3 regions of the Cytobacillus sp. FSL R5-0377 genome follow, and region 1 is predicted to be linked to each of the others. Evidence: a T-box and tRNA genes for the amino acid it is inferred to sense, from the RefSeq annotation. Region 1 holds a T-box; the other regions hold tRNA genes.
The links. The T-box of region 1 lies ahead of thrS (threonine--tRNA ligase). A T-box ahead of a tRNA ligase gene usually reads a tRNA of that ligase, here a tRNA-Thr.
Positions count from the first base shown of each region.

Region 2: it encodes a tRNA-Thr, which carries the amino acid that the T-box ahead of thrS (threonine--tRNA ligase) is inferred to sense. The anticodon was not compared.
Region 3: it encodes a tRNA-Thr, which carries the amino acid that the T-box ahead of thrS (threonine--tRNA ligase) is inferred to sense. The anticodon was not compared.

Region 1 covers NZ_JBBORA010000001.1:3,441,127-3,448,365, forward strand. Annotated here, with positions in the region: gene NSQ49_RS17510 (replication initiation and membrane attachment family protein) at 1-879, shown strand, start outside; gene dnaI (primosomal protein DnaI) at 879-1,808, shown strand; gene ytxC (putative sporulation protein YtxC) at 2,256-3,140, shown strand; T-box leader at 3,189-3,408, shown strand; gene thrS (threonine--tRNA ligase) at 3,499-5,430, shown strand; ribosomal protein L20 leader region at 5,680-5,803, shown strand; gene infC (translation initiation factor IF-3) at 5,980-6,483, shown strand; gene rpmI (50S ribosomal protein L35) at 6,499-6,699, shown strand; gene rplT (50S ribosomal protein L20) at 6,726-7,085, shown strand; gene NSQ49_RS17545 (DUF1294 domain-containing protein) at 7,203-7,239, shown strand, end outside.
Region 2 covers NZ_JBBORA010000001.1:2,285,014-2,292,252, reverse strand. Annotated here, with positions in the region: rRNA gene NSQ49_RS11795 (23S ribosomal RNA) at 1-2,319, shown strand, start outside; rRNA gene rrf (5S ribosomal RNA) at 2,505-2,621, shown strand; tRNA gene NSQ49_RS11785 (tRNA-Asn) at 2,642-2,716, shown strand; tRNA gene NSQ49_RS11780 (tRNA-Thr) at 2,753-2,825, shown strand; tRNA gene NSQ49_RS11775 (tRNA-Glu) at 2,853-2,927, shown strand; tRNA gene NSQ49_RS11770 (tRNA-Val) at 2,932-3,007, shown strand; tRNA gene NSQ49_RS11765 (tRNA-Thr) at 3,013-3,088, shown strand; tRNA gene NSQ49_RS11760 (tRNA-Tyr) at 3,105-3,188, shown strand; tRNA gene NSQ49_RS11755 (tRNA-Gln) at 3,253-3,327, shown strand; tRNA gene NSQ49_RS11750 (tRNA-Lys) at 3,341-3,413, shown strand; tRNA gene NSQ49_RS11745 (tRNA-Gly) at 3,485-3,559, shown strand; tRNA gene NSQ49_RS11740 (tRNA-Ala) at 3,563-3,638, shown strand; gene rocF (arginase) at 3,832-4,737, shown strand; gene NSQ49_RS11730 (aspartyl-phosphate phosphatase Spo0E family protein) at 4,780-4,938, opposite strand; gene sigW (RNA polymerase sigma factor SigW) at 5,113-5,676, shown strand; gene NSQ49_RS11720 (anti-sigma factor family protein) at 5,694-6,326, shown strand; gene cdaA (diadenylate cyclase CdaA) at 6,517-7,239, shown strand, end outside.
Region 3 covers NZ_JBBORA010000001.1:3,251,235-3,258,473, reverse strand. Annotated here, with positions in the region: gene glgB (1,4-alpha-glucan branching enzyme) at 1-930, opposite strand, end outside; gene NSQ49_RS16680 (hypothetical protein) at 1,154-1,351, shown strand; tRNA gene NSQ49_RS16675 (tRNA-Glu) at 1,425-1,496, opposite strand; tRNA gene NSQ49_RS16670 (tRNA-Ser) at 1,501-1,591, opposite strand; tRNA gene NSQ49_RS16665 (tRNA-Asn) at 1,597-1,671, opposite strand; tRNA gene NSQ49_RS16660 (tRNA-Ile) at 1,686-1,762, opposite strand; tRNA gene NSQ49_RS16655 (tRNA-Gly) at 1,767-1,840, opposite strand; tRNA gene NSQ49_RS16650 (tRNA-Phe) at 1,854-1,929, opposite strand; tRNA gene NSQ49_RS16645 (tRNA-Asp) at 2,094-2,170, opposite strand; tRNA gene NSQ49_RS16640 (tRNA-Met) at 2,174-2,247, opposite strand; tRNA gene NSQ49_RS16635 (tRNA-Ser) at 2,270-2,362, opposite strand; tRNA gene NSQ49_RS16630 (tRNA-Ile) at 2,375-2,451, opposite strand; tRNA gene NSQ49_RS16625 (tRNA-Met) at 2,470-2,546, opposite strand; tRNA gene NSQ49_RS16620 (tRNA-Ala) at 2,566-2,641, opposite strand; tRNA gene NSQ49_RS16615 (tRNA-Pro) at 2,650-2,726, opposite strand; tRNA gene NSQ49_RS16610 (tRNA-Arg) at 2,733-2,809, opposite strand; tRNA gene NSQ49_RS16605 (tRNA-Leu) at 2,825-2,913, opposite strand; tRNA gene NSQ49_RS16600 (tRNA-Gly) at 2,920-2,994, opposite strand; tRNA gene NSQ49_RS16595 (tRNA-Leu) at 3,003-3,087, opposite strand; tRNA gene NSQ49_RS16590 (tRNA-Lys) at 3,105-3,180, opposite strand; tRNA gene NSQ49_RS16585 (tRNA-Thr) at 3,203-3,278, opposite strand; tRNA gene NSQ49_RS16580 (tRNA-Val) at 3,299-3,374, opposite strand; rRNA gene rrf (5S ribosomal RNA) at 3,384-3,500, opposite strand; rRNA gene NSQ49_RS16570 (23S ribosomal RNA) at 3,752-6,687, opposite strand; rRNA gene NSQ49_RS16565 (16S ribosomal RNA) at 6,988-7,239, opposite strand, start outside.

The sequences.
Region 1 (7,239 bases):
TCGGATGGGGAAGGGTATATTGGAAGGCAGGAGCAGGAGGGCATTCAAATTGGAAATGAAGAGTTTAATTTTGAATTGCTTCAGGCAGGGCTTAATGAATCGCTTGTACCAAAAAAAGCCCTTACAGTTAAAGTAAAGGATTCCATCAGCAATCTTGCCTTTTTATACGGAATCGACCCTATTCAGATGAAAAATATTGTCATCAGCGCCGTAAATGAAGATAATGAGATAAACATTGATGAATTAAGAAAATCTGCGCGGGATTGGTATCAATTCCAAAACCAGGATATGCTTCCATCCCTGATAGACCGGGTTCAGCCTGCCATTCATCATACTCATAAAAAAAAGCCTGAAACACAGGAAGAAGAATTAATTCGTTATTTGGAAATTACCTCACCCAGGCAGCTATTAAAAGATATATCAGGAGGAGCAGAACCTTCGAAGGGCGATCTGCAGATTATAGAAGATGTCATGTTCCAGCAAAAGCTTCTGCCTGGGGTAATTAATGTGCTGATTCAATATGTTATGCTCAAAACAGATATGAAGCTGACGAAAGGGTACGTAGAAAAAATAGCTGGCCACTGGGCGAGAAAGAAGATTAAAACCCCTGAGGCGGCTATTGCATTAGCCAAAAAGGAACATCGCCAATACCTTGATTGGGCGGAAGGAAAGAAAACTGCAGGCCCAACGGGGAACAAAAGGAAGCCGATCAGAACAGAGATGCTTCCAGACTGGTTTGATGAAAATAGCAGCCCAGCTGCCAAAAAGGAACAGACCCAGCAGCAAAATAGCGAAAAGGAACAGTATGAGCGGGAATTGAAAAAAAGGGAACTTAAGGAGAAATTAAAAAAACTGCGATCACAGGAGGTGACTGATTAATGGAAAAAATTAATGAAACATTACGGCGTCTTGCTGGCAATGAAGGTTTTCAAAGAAGATATGAAATGATGAGGAACCAAACGCTTAATCACCCTGAAGTAAAGGCCTTTCTCCAAAAACATCAGGATGAATTGACATCTGAGATGGTAGAGAAAAGCCTTAGCAAGCTTTTTGAGTACACACAGCAGAGCAAGGAATGCAATAAATGTTCCAGCTTGGAAGGTTGTGTAAATTTCATGCAGGGCTATCATCCAGAACTTGTGATTCAAAGAGGATCGATCGATTTGAAGTATGATAAATGCCCGCGCAAGGTCATGCACGATGAAAAGCGGAGAAATGAAAAATTAATCCAGAGTTTATATGTGCCATCTGATATCCTTCATGCCACTTTTGATTCCATATATGATGATGACGACCGCATTGAGGCTGTGGATAAGGCGGCATCTTTTGTAATGGACTACCAGCCGGGGTCCAAGCAAAAAGGAATTTATTTTTATGGGAAATTCGGTGTGGGCAAGTCATATTTGCTTGGTGCGATTGCCAATAAGCTCGCAAGCCGGAAAGTTTCCTCCATGATTGTCTATGTTCCTGAGTTATTCAGGGAATTGAAAAATTCAATTGGAGATCAAACCCTTAACGGTAAGATGGAAACCATTAAAAAAGCACCTGTTTTAATGTTTGACGATATTGGAGCAGAAACCATGTCCAGCTGGACAAGGGATGAGATTTTAGGGCCAATTCTGCAGTTCCGCATGCAGGAAAGCCTCCCAACCTTTTTCACTTCCAACTTCGACCTCCAGGGACTTGAACATCATCTCTCCTACAGCCAGCGCGGTGAGGAAGAGAAAATGAAAGCTAGAAGAATTATGGAGCGAATTAAATACCTAGCTGAACCTGTGCTTGTAGAAGGGCCGAACAGGAGAGTATAATCTGAAAAACTGCCGATAAATCCCTCGGCAGTTTTTTTATTGCTGCTGTTTTCACTACATGTGCGCTTTTTATATTCAAGGCAGTTTTTGTAAAGTTCGTTGCTTTTTCATAACCTAGATTAATTTGCTGAGTTGATCTTCGCTGTGGGCACTTGATCCTCGAGAGTGCTGACGCATTTCCTTCGTGTGGTGTTCATTCGAAGAAGCTTATTCAATGTCCTGCGGGTATTTATGGCACTGAAGCATGGTTCAAAAATGCTCACCGCCCGCTCAGCAAAATGCGAGCATCTGGAGTAAAATCAACGGACAAAATTAAAACGCTAAAAGAAAATTTTATCCCAAAGGAACTTATCATCGTTTAATACACTAAAACACCAAACCCTACTTCTAATTTGGCCAAGTCCGCCATATACATAGAACAGAGATTTGTATAAAGGGGGGATTTGGTTGATCGAAATCATTTTCCAGAGCAGCACAGATGCTCGAAATTTTCATGAGCATCTTTCAGAACAGCTGCAGTCTTTTTGTCAAAGTGATAATAATATTCTTCATTTTGAAGATCAACATATAGTCAGAGTTTCTGCTGAAAATAGCGGCAATATCCTGAATACTGTTAAGACAGCATTTTTTCAATTTATCGTGAACCAAAAGCAGGATGATTGGTTTAAACGGATACTGATGGAGCATTATTATTATGAGGATGAAGGCGAGCAGCAGCAAATTCTAGAAATTATTCACTCTATCCTGGAAGGAAACCGCGAGGATCTTGCTGCGTTTGTCAGTGGCCTGGATGTTAAAGAAAATTTAAAAAGTGCAATTGATCAGTTGTTTCAAGATCATATTTCCTTTTCTTTTGATTCATTCGTAAAATTCCGGATGCGCCCGCTCATGAATGAAATGACCAAATATGTGGAAGTTTCCATCGATGAGTACAAAATGGAACAGGAATATCAGATGTTCATCCATACTTTGAGGGATTTCCTGTCAGGCAGGCAGCCCAAAATCGATACAATCCATGTCTTAATGGATGAAGGTGTTTATTTTTATGATGAGCAATTGCGTGAAATTAAACGCGGAGAGCTCTTAAGAATGATTGACCGCAAGCTATTATCCAATCATCCAGTATATGTGGATTCTGGTACGATTGCACCGCTGCTCTCAATCGCACCTTCAGCTATTTATCTCTATTCAGATGATTTTGACCAGCCTCTGGTCAGAACAATCCGCAATATTTTTGAAGAAAGGCTTCAATTAAGCTCTCTTACTGCTTTTTATCATGATCGAAACACCCATTCTTATGCTGATGATGAAAAATGTAAAAGATACCCTTGATTTTCCTGAAATAACAAACTATAATAACGTACATATTACAATAACCAAGCAAAAGTTGCGATGAGGATAAGGGTATTCTAATACGGTTTAAAGAGAGGGAAGGCAAGGCTGAAACCTTCCTAACACGATTTGAATGCTTACCGCCTCTGAACTCCAGCCAGGAAATGGGCTGGCGGGAAAAGACCGTTATCTTACTACAGAGTCGTTTGTCTTTTTTGAAAACGAGAAGTAGGGTGGAACCGCGTGTTAATAATAACTCGTCCCTTTTTTAGGGACGGGTTTTTTTATTTTTCAAGTGTAAAGCGCAGCAGCATCTGATTCAGATGTCTTGCGTTAACATAAAAAGGGAGGAAATATCATGTCAGAAGTTGTTAAAGTTTCGTTTCCAGATGGGGCTGTAAAGGAGTTTCCAAAGGGAACGACAACAGAAGATATTGCAGCTTCGATCAGCCCGGGCCTGAAGAAAAAGGCGATTGCCGGCAAGCTGGATGGAGAAATGTATGATCTTCGACGTCCAATCGAAAACAATGGTGCGATTGAAATTGTCACAGCGGACTCAAGCGATGCGCTGGAGGTTCTTCGCCATAGCACCGCCCATTTGATGGCTCAGGCGATCAAGCGTTTATATAAAAATGTAAAGCTTGGGGTAGGACCCGTTATTGAAGGCGGATTCTATTATGACATCGATCTGGAAGAATCACTTTCACCAGAAGATCTTTCAGTGATTGAAAAAGAAATGAAAAAGATTATTAATGAAAATCTTGATATTGTTCGCAAAGAAGTCAGCCGCAATGAAGCAGTTCAGATGTACAAGGAAATTGATGATGAATATAAGCTTGAACTGATCGAGGCAATTCCTGAAGATGAAACAGTGACTATTTACGAGCAGGGCGAATTTTTTGACCTCTGCCGCGGTGTCCATGTACCTTCTACTGGCAAATTGAAGGAGTTCAAACTATTAAGCATTGCCGGAGCCTATTGGAGAGGCGACAGTGATAACAAGATGCTTCAGCGTATTTATGGAACAGCTTTCTTCAAGAAAGAGGACCTGGCTGAGCATTTGCGTCTCCTTGAAGAGGCAAAAGAGCGAGACCACCGCAAAATCGGCAAAGAGCTTAACCTGTTCATGAATTCGCAAAAAGTAGGCCAGGGGCTCCCAATGTGGCTTCCAAAAGGGGCAACAATCCGCCGCAATATCGAGCGATACATCGTCGATAAGGAAGAAAGACTGGGCTATGACCATGTGTATACTCCGATCATGGGAAGCGTGGATCTTTATAAAACATCCGGCCACTGGGATCATTATCAGGAAGACATGTTCCCTGTCATGGAGATGGATAACGAACAGCTTGTCCTTCGTCCAATGAACTGCCCGCATCATATGATGATCTATAAGAATGGCATCCACAGCTACCGCGAATTGCCTATCCGTATTGCAGAGCTTGGAACAATGCACCGCTATGAAATGTCAGGAGCCCTATCCGGCCTTCAGCGTGTGCGGGGCATGACTCTGAATGATGCACATATTTTTGTTCGTCCTGACCAGATCAAGGAAGAATTTAAGCGTGTAGTGCATCTAATTCTTGAAGTATATAAAGACTTCGATATCAATGACTACTCATTCCGCCTTTCTTACAGAGATCCTCAGGATACTGAGAAGTACTTTGATGATGATGAAATGTGGGAAAAAGCACAGGCCATGCTTAAAGAAGCGATGGATGAAATCGGCCTCGATTATTTTGAGGCAGAAGGCGAAGCAGCTTTTTATGGTCCTAAATTGGATGTCCAAGTTAAAACTGCGCTTGGCAAGGATGAGACTTTATCAACTGTCCAGCTGGACTTCCTGCTTCCTGAGCGATTTGATCTGACTTATGTAGGGGAAGATGGAAAGCCTCATCGCCCGGTAGTAATCCACCGAGGTGTCGTTTCTACTATGGAGCGTTTTGTAGCATTCCTGATTGAGGAATATAAGGGAGCATTTCCAACTTGGCTTGCACCAGTTCAAGTCCAGGTTATTCCGGTATCCCCTGATATCCACTTTGATTATGCAAAAAAAGTGCAGGAGCAGCTTCAGGCAGAGGGCTTCCGTGTTGAGCTCGATGACCGCAATGAAAAAATCGGGTATAAGATCCGTGAAGCCCAAATGCAAAAAACTCCATATATGCTTGTTGTAGGAGACAACGAAGTAGCTGAAAAAGCTGTCAATGTCCGCAAGTATGGAGAGCAAAAATCTGAAACTGTTTCATTTGAGGACTTCATCTCTGCACTAAAAACTGAAGTAAAACGCTAATAATGAAAAAGGGCTGCACGTGCTGCAGCCCTTTTTATGGTCATTTGTAAATCAAGTAAAACTATAATTTTATGAGCAGGAAGGAAAAAATGAAAAAGTTGGGATTAAATTCATTTCGAAAAAATATTAAAATCATATTGCCAAAAGCAATTAATTTTGTTATGCTTTTCTTCGTTGTGATAAAAGTTATTCGTTTGACACGGAGTCATTCTTTGTGATATAGTTGCTAAGGTAAATTGAATACAGTTTGAGGAAAAGAAGAAGCACCCGCTTCTCACCTGATTGACGCAAAGTGCAGTTGGCAGGTTTTACGTGAACATTTTCTGTTTATATACGTAAGTGTGGGTGTTTTCATCCGCACTTTTTTATTTGGTTAAAAACAGCTCTGATTCCGTCACGGAAGAGAAATGTTGCATAACTTGCGATTCAGCTTTGGTCCGGTGCAGCTGACAGCTTTTAAGTTGTCTGCTAAGCAGGCGCTTGCGCTTTTCTTGACCCAAACGTTGTGTTCGCATTAAACCTTGGAGGTGTCTAGCTATTAGCAAAGATATGTTGTTAAACGAGGGCATTCGCGCCCGCGAAGTCCGTCTTATTGACCAAAACGGCGAGCAGTTAGGGATTAAATCAAAATTCGACGCACTTGAAATTGCTTCTCGTGCCAATCTTGATCTTGTTCTGGTTGCACCGAGTGCGAAGCCTCCTGTAGCCCGTATCATGGACTACGGAAAGTTCAAATTCGAGCAGCAGAAGAAAGAAAAAGAAGCTCGCAAAAACCAGAAGATTATCAGTATTAAAGAAGTTCGTCTTAGCCCGACTATTGAAGAACATGACTTTAATACAAAACTTCGCAATGCTATTAAATTCCTTGAAAAAGGCGATAAAGTAAAAGCATCGATCCGATTTAAAGGACGTGCCATTACGCATAAGGAAATCGGCCAGCGTGTATTAATCCGCTTTGCACAAGCATGCAATGAAGTTGCAACAGTGGAATCACATCCGAAAATGGATGGCCGAAGCATGTTTATGGTCTTAGCACCGAAAAACGACAAGTAAGAGGAGGAATTCCCAATGCCAAAAATGAAAACTCACCGCGGCGCTGCTAAGCGTTTCAAAAGAACAGGTTCTGGTAAACTGAAGCGTTCTCATGCTTACAGAAGCCATATGTTCGCGAACAAATCTCAAAAGCAAAAGCGTAAGCTTCGCAAAGGAACTCTTGTTTCTTCAGGCGATTACAAGCGCATCCGTAACTTATTAGTAAATCTTAAGTAATATCTCGAAATTAGGAGGGAAATAATATGCCACGTGTAAAAGGCGGTACAGTTACTCGCAAACGTCGTAAAAAAGTCATCAAATTAGCTAAAGGTTATTTCGGTTCAAAACATACATTATACAAAGTTGCTAACCAGCAGGTTATGAAATCCCTAATGTATGCTTACCGCGATCGTCGCCAGAAAAAGCGCGACTTCCGCAAACTTTGGGTTACTCGTATTAACGCAGCAGCTCGCATGAACGGTCTTTCTTACAGCCGTTTAATGCACGGTTTAAAGCTTGCTGGCATCGAAGTTAACCGTAAAATGCTTGCTGAATTAGCAATCGCTGACGAAAAAGCATTTGCTGAATTAGCATCAGTTGCAAAGCAGCAGCTTAGCAAGTAATAATTCCTGCAATAGCCATTCCCTAAGGGGATGGCTTTTTATTTTGCTTTTGATGGACAGAAAGCTTCCATTTCATTTAAGCTCAATAGTGACTTAAAACATAAAAGGAGAAAGCTCATGATTAAAACAATAGCTCTTATCTATCTGATCATGA
Region 2 (7,239 bases), 1.2 Mb from region 1:
ATGAACCGGCGAGTTACGATTACATGCGAGGTTAAGTTGAGAAGACGGAGCCGCAGCGAAAGCGAGTCTGAATAGGGCGAATGAGTATGTGGTCGTAGACCCGAAACCAGGTGATCTACCCATGTCCAGGGTGAAGTCCAGGTAACACTGGATGGAGGCCCGAACCCACGCACGTTGAAAAGTGCGGGGATGAGGTGTGGGTAGCGGAGAAATTCCAATCGAACTTGGAGATAGCTGGTTCTCTCCGAAATAGCTTTAGGGCTAGCCTCATGTAGTAAGAGTCTTGGAGGTAGAGCACTGTTTGGACTAGGGGCCCCCATCGGGTTACCGAATTCAGACAAACTCCGAATGCCAAAGACTTATCCATGGGAGTCAGACTGCGAGTGATAAGATCCGTAGTCAAGAGGGAAACAGCCCAGACCACCAGCTAAGGTCCCAAAGTATACGTTAAGTGGAAAAGGATGTGGAGTTGCTTAGACAACCAGGATGTTGGCTTAGAAGCAGCCACCATTTAAAGAGTGCGTAATAGCTCACTGGTCGAGTGACTCCGCGCCGAAAATGTACCGGGGCTAAACGTATCACCGAAGCTGTGGATTGACATCTTTCGATGTCAGTGGTAGGAGAGCGTTCTAAGGGCGTTGAAGCCAGACCGCAAGGACTGGTGGAGCGCTTAGAAGTGAGAATGCCGGTATGAGTAGCGAAAGATGGGTGAGAATCCCATCCACCGAATGCCTAAGGTTTCCTGAGGAAGGCTCGTCCGCTCAGGGTTAGTCGGGACCTAAGCCGAGGCTGAAAAGCGTAGGCGATGGACAACAGGTTGATATTCCTGTACCACCTCTTTACCGTTTGAGCAATGGGGGGACGCAGGAGGATAGGGTAAGCGCGCTGCTGGATTAGCGCGTCCAAGCAGTTAGGCCGGTAACGAGGCAAATCCCGTTACCACATAGGCTGAGCTGTGACGGCGAGGGAAATTTAGTACCGAAGTTCCTGATTCCACACTGCCAAGAAAAGCCTCTAGCGAGGGAAAAGGTGCCCGTACCGCAAACCGACACAGGTAGGCGAGGAGAGAATCCTAAGGTGAGCGAGAGAACTCTCGTTAAGGAACTCGGCAAAATGACCCCGTAACTTCGGGAGAAGGGGTGCTCATTAGGGTGAATAGCCCTGATGAGCCGCAGTGAATAGGCCCAGGCGACTGTTTAGCAAAAACACAGGTCTCTGCGAAGCCGCAAGGCGAAGTATAGGGGCTGACGCCTGCCCGGTGCTGGAAGGTTAAGAGGAGAGGTTAGCGCAAGCGAAGCTTTGAATCGAAGCCCCAGTAAACGGCGGCCGTAACTATAACGGTCCTAAGGTAGCGAAATTCCTTGTCGGGTAAGTTCCGACCCGCACGAAAGGCGTAACGATCTGGGCACTGTCTCAACGAGAGACTCGGTGAAATTATAGTACCTGTGAAGATGCAGGTTACCCGCGACAGGACGGAAAGACCCCGTGGAGCTTTACTGTAGCCTGATATTGAATTTTGGTACAGCTTGTACAGGATAGGTAGGAGCCTGAGAAGCCGGAGCGCCAGCTTCGGTGGAGGCGTCGGTGGGATACTACCCTGGCTGTATTGAAATTCTAACCCGCGCCCCTTATCGGGGCGGGAGACAGTGTCAGGTGGGCAGTTTGACTGGGGCGGTCGCCTCCTAAAAAGTAACGGAGGCGCCCAAAGGTTCCCTCAGAATGGTTGGAAATCATTCGCAGAGTGTAAAGGCACAAGGGAGCTTGACTGCGAGACCTACAAGTCGAGCAGGGACGAAAGTCGGGCTTAGTGATCCGGTGGTTCCGCATGGAAGGGCCATCGCTCAACGGATAAAAGCTACCCCGGGGATAACAGGCTTATCTCCCCCAAGAGTCCACATCGACGGGGAGGTTTGGCACCTCGATGTCGGCTCATCGCATCCTGGGGCTGTAGTCGGTCCCAAGGGTTGGGCTGTTCGCCCATTAAAGCGGTACGCGAGCTGGGTTCAGAACGTCGTGAGACAGTTCGGTCCCTATCCGTCGTGGGCGCAGGAAATTTGAGAGGAGCTGTCCTTAGTACGAGAGGACCGGGATGGACGCACCGCTGGTGTACCAGTTGTCTTGCCAAAGGCATCGCTGGGTAGCTATGTGCGGAAGGGATAAGTGCTGAAAGCATCTAAGCATGAAGCCCCCCTCGAGATGAGATTTCCCATAGCGTCAAGCTAGTAAGATCCCTGAAAGATGATCAGGTTGATAGGTCAGAGGTGGAAGCGTGGCGACATGTGGAGCTGACTGATACTAATCGATCGAGGACTTAACCAAAATGAAAAGCGGAGGCGACTGTTCAACTTCGAGAGAAGTTAGGAGCCGAAGCTAGACGAGTCATTGGTGAATACTCGGCAAATACTTCTTCATACATTATCTAGTTTTGAGGGAACGAAAAAAGTAAATTTCCTCTTGAAAAATGATTAAAAGACGGTATAATAATAATTGTCTTTGAAAAATAGTCTGGTGGCGATGGCGAGAAGGTCACACCCGTTCCCATACCGAACACGGAAGTTAAGCTTCTCAGCGCCGATGGTAGTTAGGGGCTGTCCCCTTGTGAGAGTAGGACGCTGCCGGGCTGTTTTTAAAATACCGCTATTCCGCAGTAGCTCAGTGGTAGAGCATTCGGCTGTTAACCGAACGGTCGCAGGTTCGAATCCTGCCTGCGGAGCCATTTTCATAAAGCCCCTTATGGGAAATATGAGCTGTTGCTTCCATAGCTCAGCAGGTAGAGCACTTCCATGGTAAGGAAGAGGTCACCGGTTCGAGCCCGGTTGGAAGCTCTCTTAATGTAAACAACTAGAATACTAGGCCCCTTGGTCAAGCGGTTAAGACACCGCCCTTTCACGGCGGTAACACGGGTTCGAATCCCGTAGGGGTCACCATAATGGAGGATTAGCTCAGCTGGGAGAGCATCTGCCTTACAAGCAGAGGGTCGGCGGTTCGATCCCGTCATCCTCCACCATACTTGCCGGTGTAGCTCAATTGGTAGAGCAACTGACTTGTAATCAGTAGGTTGGGGGTTCAAGTCCTCTCGCCGGCACCATCTGTTTTTCGCAGATGGAGGGGTAGCGAAGTGGCTAAACGCGGCGGACTGTAAATCCGCTCCTTCGGGTTCGGCAGTTCGAATCTGCCCCCCTCCACCATTTATTTTTAATAAAACACAACAAACTGGACAAGCTATGAATGTCCTTTTTATTTTGTAATTATTGGGCTATAGCCAAGCGGTAAGGCACCGGACTTTGACTCCGTCACTCGCAGGTTCGAATCCTGCTAGCCCAGCCATTTTCCTTACTACGAGCCATTAGCTCAGTCGGTAGAGCATCTGACTTTTAATCAGAGGGTCGAAGGTTCGAGTCCTTCATGGCTCACTTTATAGAAATACGCAGACCTTGGGAATCGAGTCCTGAAGGTCTTAGTTGTAAATATAAATATGCATGCTGCGGAAGTAGTTCAGTGGTAGAACATCACCTTGCCAAGGTGGGGGTCGCGGGTTCGAATCCCGTCTTCCGCTCCAAATGGGGCCTTAGCTCAGCTGGGAGAGCGCCTGCTTTGCACGCAGGAGGTCAGCGGTTCGATCCCGCTAGGCTCCACCAACATACATAATTTATTAATCCTTAAACCAATGTGGTTTAAGGTTTTTTTATTTTATAAATATCGGAACATCATCGAAAAAACTAGGACCTTTTCCCCTAACAGCCGCATATATATACACGATTTTGTCGAGTTGAGTCATGTGTTTGAAAGCGGTTAAAATATATATATGAAGGGAAAGGGAGGAGTTACATTATGAGTAGACAGAAATTATCGATAATTGGAATGCCAATGGATCTTGGCCAGATGAGACGCGGTGTAGACATGGGGCCAAGTGCAATCAGGTATGCCGGGGTGAATGAACGTTTAAAATGTTTATTTGAAGAAATCCATGACCAGGGCGATATTCCAGTCGGCCGCCCGGAGGTCCAAATCGATCCAAATTCAAATCTTCGCAACTTGCACCTTATTGCAGAGAAAACGGAAATGCTTGCAGAGAAAGTGGATCACGCAATAAAAGACGGATCCTTTCCATTAGTTCTAGGCGGTGACCACAGCATCGCAATTGGAACATTAGCAGGGGTTTCAAAGCACTATACAAACCTCGGGGTTATCTGGTATGATGCTCATGGTGATTTAAATACAGCTGAGACTTCACCTTCAGGAAACATACATGGCATGCCGCTTGCTGTAAGCCTCGGTATAGGCCATCCGCTATTAACCAATGTAGGGGGATATGGTCCAAAGATTAAGCCTGAGAATATTGTCATTATTGGGGCAAGGTCATTGGATGAAGGTGAGCGGGAGCTTATTAAGGAAAAAGGCATTAAAGTGTACACTATGCATGAAATTGACCGTCTTGGAATGACCAAGGTTATGGAAGAGTCTATTACATATTTAAAAGAACGAAATACAGATGGCGTTCATCTTTCCCTTGATTTGGATGGACTGGATCCTCATGATGCACCAGGGGTTGGCACTCCGGTAATTGGCGGAATCAGCTACCGTGAAAGCCACTTGGCCATGGAAATGCTTGCAGAAGCACAAATCATTACATCCGCTGAATTTGTAGAGGTTAATCCTATTTTGGATGACAAGAACAAAACAGCTACTGTAGCAGTCGCGCTTATGGGTTCATTGTTTGGGGAAAAGCTTTTGTAATAAAGGAAAAATAAAAATGAGCAGAACATAAACAAGTTCTGCTCATTTTTTTGCTGTGAGTGTATAATATTTATTTAGGAGTTCATCGAGTTTACTGCTGATGTCAACGACCATGTGATCTGTAAAAGAGCCGGAAGCTGCTAATTGGACCATTCTTGTCCGGCAATCCTCAATTTCTCTCAATAATTCCTTAATACACACCGTAACCAATCCTTTTCGATAAATTTAGTACTTTTATACCCTAATAGGAAAAAAATAAACCAGAATAAGTAAAAATTTGTTAATATAGAAATTGAATGTTTTTTAATTAAAATGAAACCTTTTCCGCTATCGATTCGTATTATCGATTAGCCGCACTGGAGCGGAGGTAAAAAAATGGAGACAATCGTAAAGAAGAGGATAAAGCAAGTATTAAAAGGCGACCAGGATGCTTATGCTGAAGTTGTTGAAATATACAAAGATAAAGTTTTTCAGATTTGCTACAGAATGCTGGGAAACAGGCATGAGGCAGAGGATATCGCTCAAGAGGCCTTCTTAAGAGCTTATGTTAATATTGCCAGTTTTAATATTGACCTTAAATTTTCCACATGGCTCTATCGGATTGCCACTAATCTTTGTATAGACAGAATCAGAAAAAAGAAGCCTGATTATTATTTGGATGCTGAGGTCGCCGGAACCGATGGCCTGAACATGTATTCTCAAATCGCTTCAGATGCGAGGCTGCCGGAGGATGATGTAGAAAGCCTGGAACTCCAGGAAACAATCCAAAGGGAAATATCAAAGCTTCCAGAGAAATATCGTTCAGTTATTGTTTTAAAATATATTGAGGAATTATCGCTGAACGAGATCAGTGAAACGCTCGACCTTCCATTGGGAACCGTAAAGACCCGGATTCACCGGGGCCGGGAAGCTCTTAGAAATCAATTAAGATATGTCTAATAAAGAGGGTGAGAACTTTGAAATGTCCAGCAGAAATGGTTGTTTATATGCACGAGTACCTAGATGAAGAGATCTCAGCCGAACATGAGAAGGAATTAAGGGCACATCTGCAAAACTGCGGGGAGTGTCAGACTCATTTCCATGAATTAAAGAAAACGATCGCTTTAGTCCAAAGCACTTCACATATACAGGCACCTGAAAATTTCACGGCAAATGTTATGGCGAAATTGCCAAAAGAAAAGCGGAAGGTCGGGGTTCAGCGCTGGTTCAGGCATCATCCGCTATTAACTGCGGCATCACTTTTTCTTGTTTTAATGATGGGAAGCGTTGTATCTTCCTGGGATCAGGATCATCAATTATCTGTTTCTAAACAGCCGAACCTTGTGGTGCAAAACGATAAGGTGATTGTACCTGAAGGTGAAGTGGTAAAAGGCGATGTAGTGGTGAAGAATGGCGACTTGGAAATTCAGGGTGAGGTTGAGGGCAATGTTACGGTCATCAATGGCCAGCAGTATATGGCTTCGGCCGGCAAGGTCACTGGAGAAATCGAAGAGGTTGATGCCATATTTGAATGGCTGTGGTATCACATCAAAACGGCAGCTAAAGATGCTGTAGATGTCTTTGAAACAGGAGAAAAAGACAAAGAATAATCATAGGAATAAAGAATATCCCTGCTAAGAGAAGCAGGGATTCTTAGTATGCAAATGACGATGGTGAATTTTCCAGAAGGTATCTGCTGTTTCAAAATTGGAATTAGCAATGAATATGATATAATATGAAAGTTACATAAAGGAACTTTTGGCATTTTTGCTTTTGAAATATATATTTGGAGGAAGGATAATGTCGTTTGCGGATTTCTCTATATTGAAATTGTTGGCTAATACAATAGACATTCTCCTTGTCTGGTACGTCATCTATAAACTTATAATGATTGTGAAAGGAACAAAGGCTGTTCAATTGCTGAAGGGGATTTTTGTCATCATCCTGGTTAAAGTAGCAAGCGACAAGTTCCATCTGCAAACATTAGGGTGGATGATGGAACAAGTACTATTATGGGGATTTCTGGCCATCATCATCATTTTCCAGCCTGAGCTGCGAAGAGCACTGGAGCAATTGGGAAGAGGTAGATTCTTCTCAAGGACAGCTAATCAGGAGGAGGAAAATCAGGAGAAACTAGTCGAGTCTATTGCGAAGGCTGTAGATTATATGGCTAAACGGCGCATTGGCGCGCTTATTTCAGTTGAGCGGGAAACAGGGCTGAACGATTATATAGAAACCGGTATTCAGCTTGATTCCAAAATTTCATCCGAGCTCCTGATTAATATTTTTATACCGAATACACCGCTGCATGATGGAGCTGTTATTATTCAAAAGAATTGCGTGGCAGCAGCAGCCTGTTATCTGCCTCTGTCAGAAAGTCCTTTCATCTCAAAAGAATTGGGCACAAGACATAGGGCTGCCTTAGGCATAAGTGAGGTAACTGACAGTATTACCATTATCGTATCAGAGGAAACAGGAAGTGTTTCCTTAACCAAAAACGGGGAGCTGCACCGTGACTTAAAA
Region 3 (7,239 bases), 190 kb from region 1:
AACCCGGAAGCCGTCAATATGATACTTCTCCATCCAAAAAACAGCGTTGGAGATAAGAAAGCTTTGAACTTCATTTTTGCTGAGATCAAAATTAGCGGTCCCCCATACACGGTTCTCTCTGTCGCCTTCTGTTTCATACTCATACAGGTGCGAACCATCAAACTGGTAAAGGCCATGAGCATCTTTGCAGAAGTGCCCCGGTACCCAGTCCATGATGACGCCTATACCATGCTGGTGGCATTGATCAACAAAATACATAAAATCATGCGGATTCCCGTAACGGCTTGTAATCGAGTAATAGCCTGTTCCCTGATACCCCCATGAAGCGTCGAGCGGGTGCTCAATTAGAGGAAGCATTTCTATATGAGTAAACCCGTGCTCTACCACATAAGGGATTAATTCATCTGCAAGCTCCCTGTACGTATACAGGCTCCCAGATTCTTTTAGCTTCCACGAACCCAAGTGGACCTCATAAATGACCGCAGGCTCTGTGAATATAGGCTTCTTTTCTTTCTTTTGCATCCATTTGCTGTCATTCCACTTATATCCGTCCAGCGAATAAACTTTAGAGGCTGTATTTGGCCTTACTTCTGAAAAAAAGCTATAAGGATCAGCCTTTAATTGCTTATCTCCTTTCTTTGTTGTAATTTCGTACTTATACAAGGCACCTTCCATGTTTCCATCAAGCTGAATAACCCAGACACCTTCATTATTCACTCTATGTAAGGTATAGCCTTCTCCATTCCAATCATTAAAATCACCGACTAATCTGATAATTTCAGCATTCGGTGCCCACACACAAAAACGGGTAATTACTGTTTCACCGTTTGAAATTACATGTGCACCAAATAACTGGTGACTCTCATAGAGAGTCCCTTCATGGAACAAATGCAGTTGATAATCGGTTGGCAACAAAGTATCCACTACCATCCTTCTCCCCACCTAGTCTCGTTTCTTTTGACTTTCCTGTTATATTCGCCGAACCTGAGAAAATCCCTTGTAAAAGTTTTTTTAATTTTATGACAGTATCGTTCATATTCCGCTAACAACCGACAGCATCTGACTCAGATTAACAGACTTCGACATAATCTCCGGTAAACTTAGACAAAATATAACAAAGTCTGCAAACCGAAAATGAAAGGAGAATAATATTTTGAGCAATAAGGAAGAGGAGTTTTTATTGAATGAGGCATCCAGGGATGAAATAAAGATTCCACTATTTGAAGCACCGGATGGTAAGATTCTGGCCACTGGTGATATGTTTAGGGGCCCTTATACAGGAATATCTTCTGATATCGATTTGAATAATCCCGGCAATAAATTAAGCGGGAAAGAAGAAAAATTTGATTAAATTGAAGATGGCATGTATCACAAAATGAAAACAACAAAAAAGCTGCCAACAATTAGTTGACAGCTTTTTTGTATGACCCCTACGGGATTCGAACCCGTGTTACCGCCGTGAAAGGGCGGTGTCTTAACCGCTTGACCAAGGGGCCAATATGGCGGAGAAGGAGGGATTTGAACCCTCGCGCCGGTTACCCGACCTACACCCTTAGCAGGGGCGCCTCTTCAGCCACTTGAGTACTTCCCCATATATGGCTCCGCAGGTAGGATTCGAACCTACGACCGTTCGGTTAACAGCCGAATGCTCTACCACTGAGCTACTGCGGAACAATAATATAAAATGGTGGGCCTAAATGGACTCGAACCATCGACCTCACGCTTATCAGGCGTGCGCTCTAACCAGCTGAGCTATAGGCCCATTTTGGAGCGGGTGAAGGGAATCGAACCCTCATCATCAGCTTGGAAGGCTGAGGTTTTACCACTAAACTACACCCGCATAAGGTCTAAAATGGTGGCTCAGGACGGAATCGAACCGCCGACACAAGGATTTTCAGTCCTTTGCTCTACCGACTGAGCTACTGAGCCAAAAATAATATTATATCCCTAAATCTAAATAAATGTGCTTCAAAGCCCTGCGTTCTTTGTCGCAGATTTTAAAAGCATGCTATTCGATGATGAAATGCTTCGCAGCTGCATTCTTTTAAAATCCTCTACCGACTGAGCTACTGAGCCAAACTTTCTTTTAAAAATGGCGGTCCGGACGGGACTCGAACCCGCGACCTCCTGCGTGACAGGCAGGCATTCTAACCAACTGAACTACCGGACCAGATTGCGGGGGCAGGATTTGAACCTGCGACCTTCGGGTTATGAGCCCGACGAGCTACCGGACTGCTCCACCCCGCGACAATAATATTAAAATAAATTATGGAGGAGGAAAGGGGATTCGAACCCCTGCGCGGTTTGACCCGCCTGTCGGTTTTCAAGACCGATCCCTTCAGCCGGACTTGGGTATTCCTCCGTATAAGAAAAGTGGTGGACCTTGTAGGACTCGAACCTACGACCGGACGGTTATGAGCCGTCTGCTCTAACCAGCTGAGCTAAAGGTCCAGCATCGTTTAATTAAAATGGTAGCGGCGGAGGGGATCGAACCCCCGACCTCACGGGTATGAACCGTACGCTCTAGCCAGCTGAGCTACACCGCCAAAACAGTAAAAATAATTATGGTGGAGCCTAGCGGGATCGAACCGCTGACCTCCTGCGTGCAAAGCAGGCGCTCTCCCAGCTGAGCTAAGGCCCCAATATAAATGGTCGGGAAGACAGGATTCGAACCTGCGACCCCTTGGTCCCAAACCAAGTGCTCTACCAAGCTGAGCTACTCCCCGTTAATATGGCGCGCCCGAGAGGAGTCGAACCCCTAACCTTTTGATCCGTAGTCAAACGCTCTATCCAATTGAGCTACGGGCGCAATATTAAATTCTACTGGTGCCGAGGACCGGAATCGAACCGGTACGGTAGTCACCTACCGCAGGATTTTAAGTCCTGTGCGTCTGCCAGTTCCGCCACCCCGGCAATAAATGGAGCGGAAGACGGGATTCGAACCCGCGACCCCCACCTTGGCAAGGTGATGTTCTACCACTGAACTACTTCCGCAAAAATAATGGTGCGGGTGAAGGGAGTCGAACCCCCACGCCTTGCGGCGCCAGATCCTAAGTCTGGTGCGTCTGCCAATTCCGCCACACCCGCAATATAAAAATTAAAAATGGTGAGCCATGAAGGACTCGAACCTTCGACCCTCTGATTAAAAGTCAGATGCTCTACCGACTGAGCTAATGGCTCATATTCTATAAAAGAAATGAAGTGGTGCCGGCGAGAGGACTTGAACCCCCAACCTACTGATTACAAGTCAGTTGCTCTACCAATTGAGCTACACCGGCAGCTTGTACATTTAAATTAATGGTGGAGGATGACGGGATCGAACCGCCGACCCTCTGCTTGTAAGGCAGATGCTCTCCCAGCTGAGCTAATCCTCCATTATTAACGCCCGGCAGCGTCCTACTCTCACAAGGGGACAGCCCCTAACTACCATCGGCGCTGAGAAGCTTAACTTCCGTGTTCGGTATGGGAACGGGTGTGACCTTCTCGCTATCGCCACCAGACTATTTTTCAAAGACAAGTATTATTATACCGTCTTTTTATCATTTTTCAAGAGGAAATTTACTTTTTTTTCGTTCCCTCAAAACTAGATAATGTATGAAGAAGTATTTACCGAGTATTCACCAATGACTTGTCTAGCTTCGGCTCCTAACTTCTCGGCCGTTTCGATCCGTCCCTCCAATCCAAAACCAGGATTTGAATGAACGGCTCTCCAACGTCTCTCGAAGTTGAACAGTCGCCTCCGCTTGTCGTTTTGGTTAAGTCCTCGATCGATTAGTATCAGTCAGCTCCACATGTCGCCACGCTTCCACCTCTGACCTATCAACCTGATCATCTTTCAGGGATCTTACTAGCTTGACGCTATGGGAAATCTCATCTCGAGGGGGGCTTCATGCTTAGATGCTTTCAGCACTTATCCCTTCCGCACATAGCTACCCAGCGATGCCTTTGGCAAGACAACTGGTACACCAGCGGTGCGTCCATCCCGGTCCTCTCGTACTAAGGACAGCTCCTCTCAAATTTCCTGCGCCCACGACGGATAGGGACCGAACTGTCTCACGACGTTCTGAACCCAGCTCGCGTACCGCTTTAATGGGCGAACAGCCCAACCCTTGGGACCGACTACAGCCCCAGGATGCGATGAGCCGACATCGAGGTGCCAAACCTCCCCGTCGATGTGGACTCTTGGGGGAGATAAGCCTGTTATCCCCGGGGTAGCTTTTATCCGTTGAGCGATGGCCCTTCCATGCGGAACCACCGGATCACTAAGCCCGACTTTCGTCCCTGCTCGACTTGTAGGTCTCGCAGTCAAGCTCCCTTGTGCCTTTACACTCTGCGAATGATTTCCAACCATTCTGAGGGAACCTTTGGGCGCCTCCGTTACTTTTTAGGAGGCGACCGCCCCAGTCAAACTGCCCACCTGACACTGTCTCCCGCCCCGATAAGGGGCGCGGGTTAGAATTTCAATACAGCCAGGGTAGTATCCCACCGACGCCTCCACCGAAGCTGGCGCTCCGGCTTCTCAGGCTCCTACCTATCCTGTACAAGCTGTACCAAAATTCAATATCAGGCTACAGTAAAGCTCCACGGGGTCTTTCCGTCCTGTCGCGGGTAACCTGCATCTTCACAGGTACTATAATTTCACCGAGTCTCTCGTTGAGACAGTGCCCAGATCGTTACGCCTTTCGTGCGGGTCGGAACTTACCCGACAAGGAATTTCGCTACCTTAGGACCGTTATAGTTACGGCCGCCGTTTACTGGGGCTTCGATTCAAAGCTTCGCTTGCGCTAACCTCTCCTCTTAACCTTCCAGCACCGGGCAGGCGTCAGCCCCTATACTTCGCCTTGCGGCTTCGCAGAGACCTGTGTTTTTGCTAAACAGTCGCCTGGGCCTATTCACTGCGGCTCATCAGGGCTATTCACCCTAATGAGCACCCCTTCTCCCGAAGTTACGGGGTCATTTTGCCGAGTTCCTTAACGAGAGTTCTCTCGCTCACCTTAGGATTCTCTCCTCGCCTACCTGTGTCGGTTTGCGGTACGGGCACCTTTTCCCTCGCTAGAGGCTTTTCTTGGCAGTGTGGAATCAGGAACTTCGGTACTAAATTTCCCTCGCCGTCACAGCTCAGCCTATGTGGTAACGGGATTTGCCTCGTTACCGGCCTAACTGCTTGGACGCGCTAATCCAGCAGCGCGCTTACCCTATCCTCCTGCGTCCCCCCATTGCTCAAACGGTAAAGAGGTGGTACAGGAATATCAACCTGTTGTCCATCGCCTACGCTTTTCAGCCTCGGCTTAGGTCCCGACTAACCCTGAGCGGACGAGCCTTCCTCAGGAAACCTTAGGCATTCGGTGGATGGGATTCTCACCCATCTTTCGCTACTCATACCGGCATTCTCACTTCTAAGCGCTCCACCAGTCCTTGCGGTCTGGCTTCAACGCCCTTAGAACGCTCTCCTACCACTGACATCGAAAGATGTCAATCCACAGCTTCGGTGATACGTTTAGCCCCGGTACATTTTCGGCGCGGAGTCACTCGACCAGTGAGCTATTACGCACTCTTTAAATGGTGGCTGCTTCTAAGCCAACATCCTGGTTGTCTAAGCAACTCCACATCCTTTTCCACTTAACGTATACTTTGGGACCTTAGCTGGTGGTCTGGGCTGTTTCCCTCTTGACTACGGATCTTATCACTCGCAGTCTGACTCCCATGGATAAGTCTTTGGCATTCGGAGTTTGTCTGAATTCGGTAACCCGATGGGGGCCCCTAGTCCAAACAGTGCTCTACCTCCAAGACTCTTACTACATGAGGCTAGCCCTAAAGCTATTTCGGAGAGAACCAGCTATCTCCAAGTTCGATTGGAATTTCTCCGCTACCCACACCTCATCCCCGCACTTTTCAACGTGCGTGGGTTCGGGCCTCCATCCAGTGTTACCTGGACTTCACCCTGGACATGGGTAGATCACCTGGTTTCGGGTCTACGACCACATACTCATTCGCCCTATTCAGACTCGCTTTCGCTGCGGCTCCGTCTTCTCAACTTAACCTCGCATGTAATCGTAACTCGCCGGTTCATTCTACAAAAGGCACGCTATCACCCATTAACGGGCTCTAACTACTTGTAGGCACACGGTTTCAGGATCTCTTTCACTCCCCTTCCGGGGTGCTTTTCACCTTTCCCTCACGGTACTGGTTCACTATCGGTCACTAGGGAGTATTTAGCCTTGGGAGATGGTCCTCCCTGCTTCCGACGGGATTTCTCGTGTCCCGCCGTACTCAGGATCCACTCTGGAGGGAACGAAGTTTCAACTACAGGGCTTTTACCTTCTCTGGCCGGCCTTTCCAGACCTGTTCATTTACCTCGTTCCTTTGTAACTCCGTATAGAGTGTCCTACAACCCCAGGAGGCAAGCCTCCTGGTTTGGGCTAATCCCGTTTCGCTCGCCGCTACTCAGGGAATCGCGTTTGCTTTCTCTTCCTCCGGGTACTTAGATGTTTCAGTTCCCCGGGTCTGCCTTCTATACCCTATGTATTCAGGTAAAGATCCTATCCCATTACGGATAGGGGGTTTCCCCATTCGGAAATCTCCGGATCAAAGCTTACTTACAGCTCCCCGAAGCATATCGGTGTTAGTACCGTCCTTCATCGGCTCCTAGTGCCAAGGCATTCACCGTGCGCCCTTTCTAACTTAACCTACTTCGGCCGCTGATCGACTGCGGATCTCTGCGTCAGCTCTCTCGCTCCGCTCCTCACGTACTGAAGTACGCTCCGGTGCTCACTCGGTCGCTTCCTTGATCTCCTTGCCGCTCATCGTCCTCATGGTTTGTGCTCTTACTTAATATTAAATAAGAGAAAAAACTAAGATGGCGATTACTCGGTTATTGCTTCTTCATTAACATTATCTAGTTTTCAAAGAACGAATCATTCATTGAGAGATTGAACTCTCAAAACTGAACGAACAAAGAACGTCACGTTTCTTGTAAATATTCCTTAGAAAGGAGGTGATCCAGCCGCACCTTCCGATACGGCTACCTTGTTACGACTTCACCCCAATCATCTGTCCCACCTTAGGCGGCTGGCTCCAAAAGGTTACCCCACCGACTTCGGGTGTTACAAACTCTCGTGGTGTGACGGGCGGTGTGTACAAGGCCCGGGAACGTATTCACCGCGGCATGCTGATCCGCGATTACTAGCGATTCCGGCTTCATGCAGGCGAGTTGCAGCCTGCAATCCGAACTGAGAATGG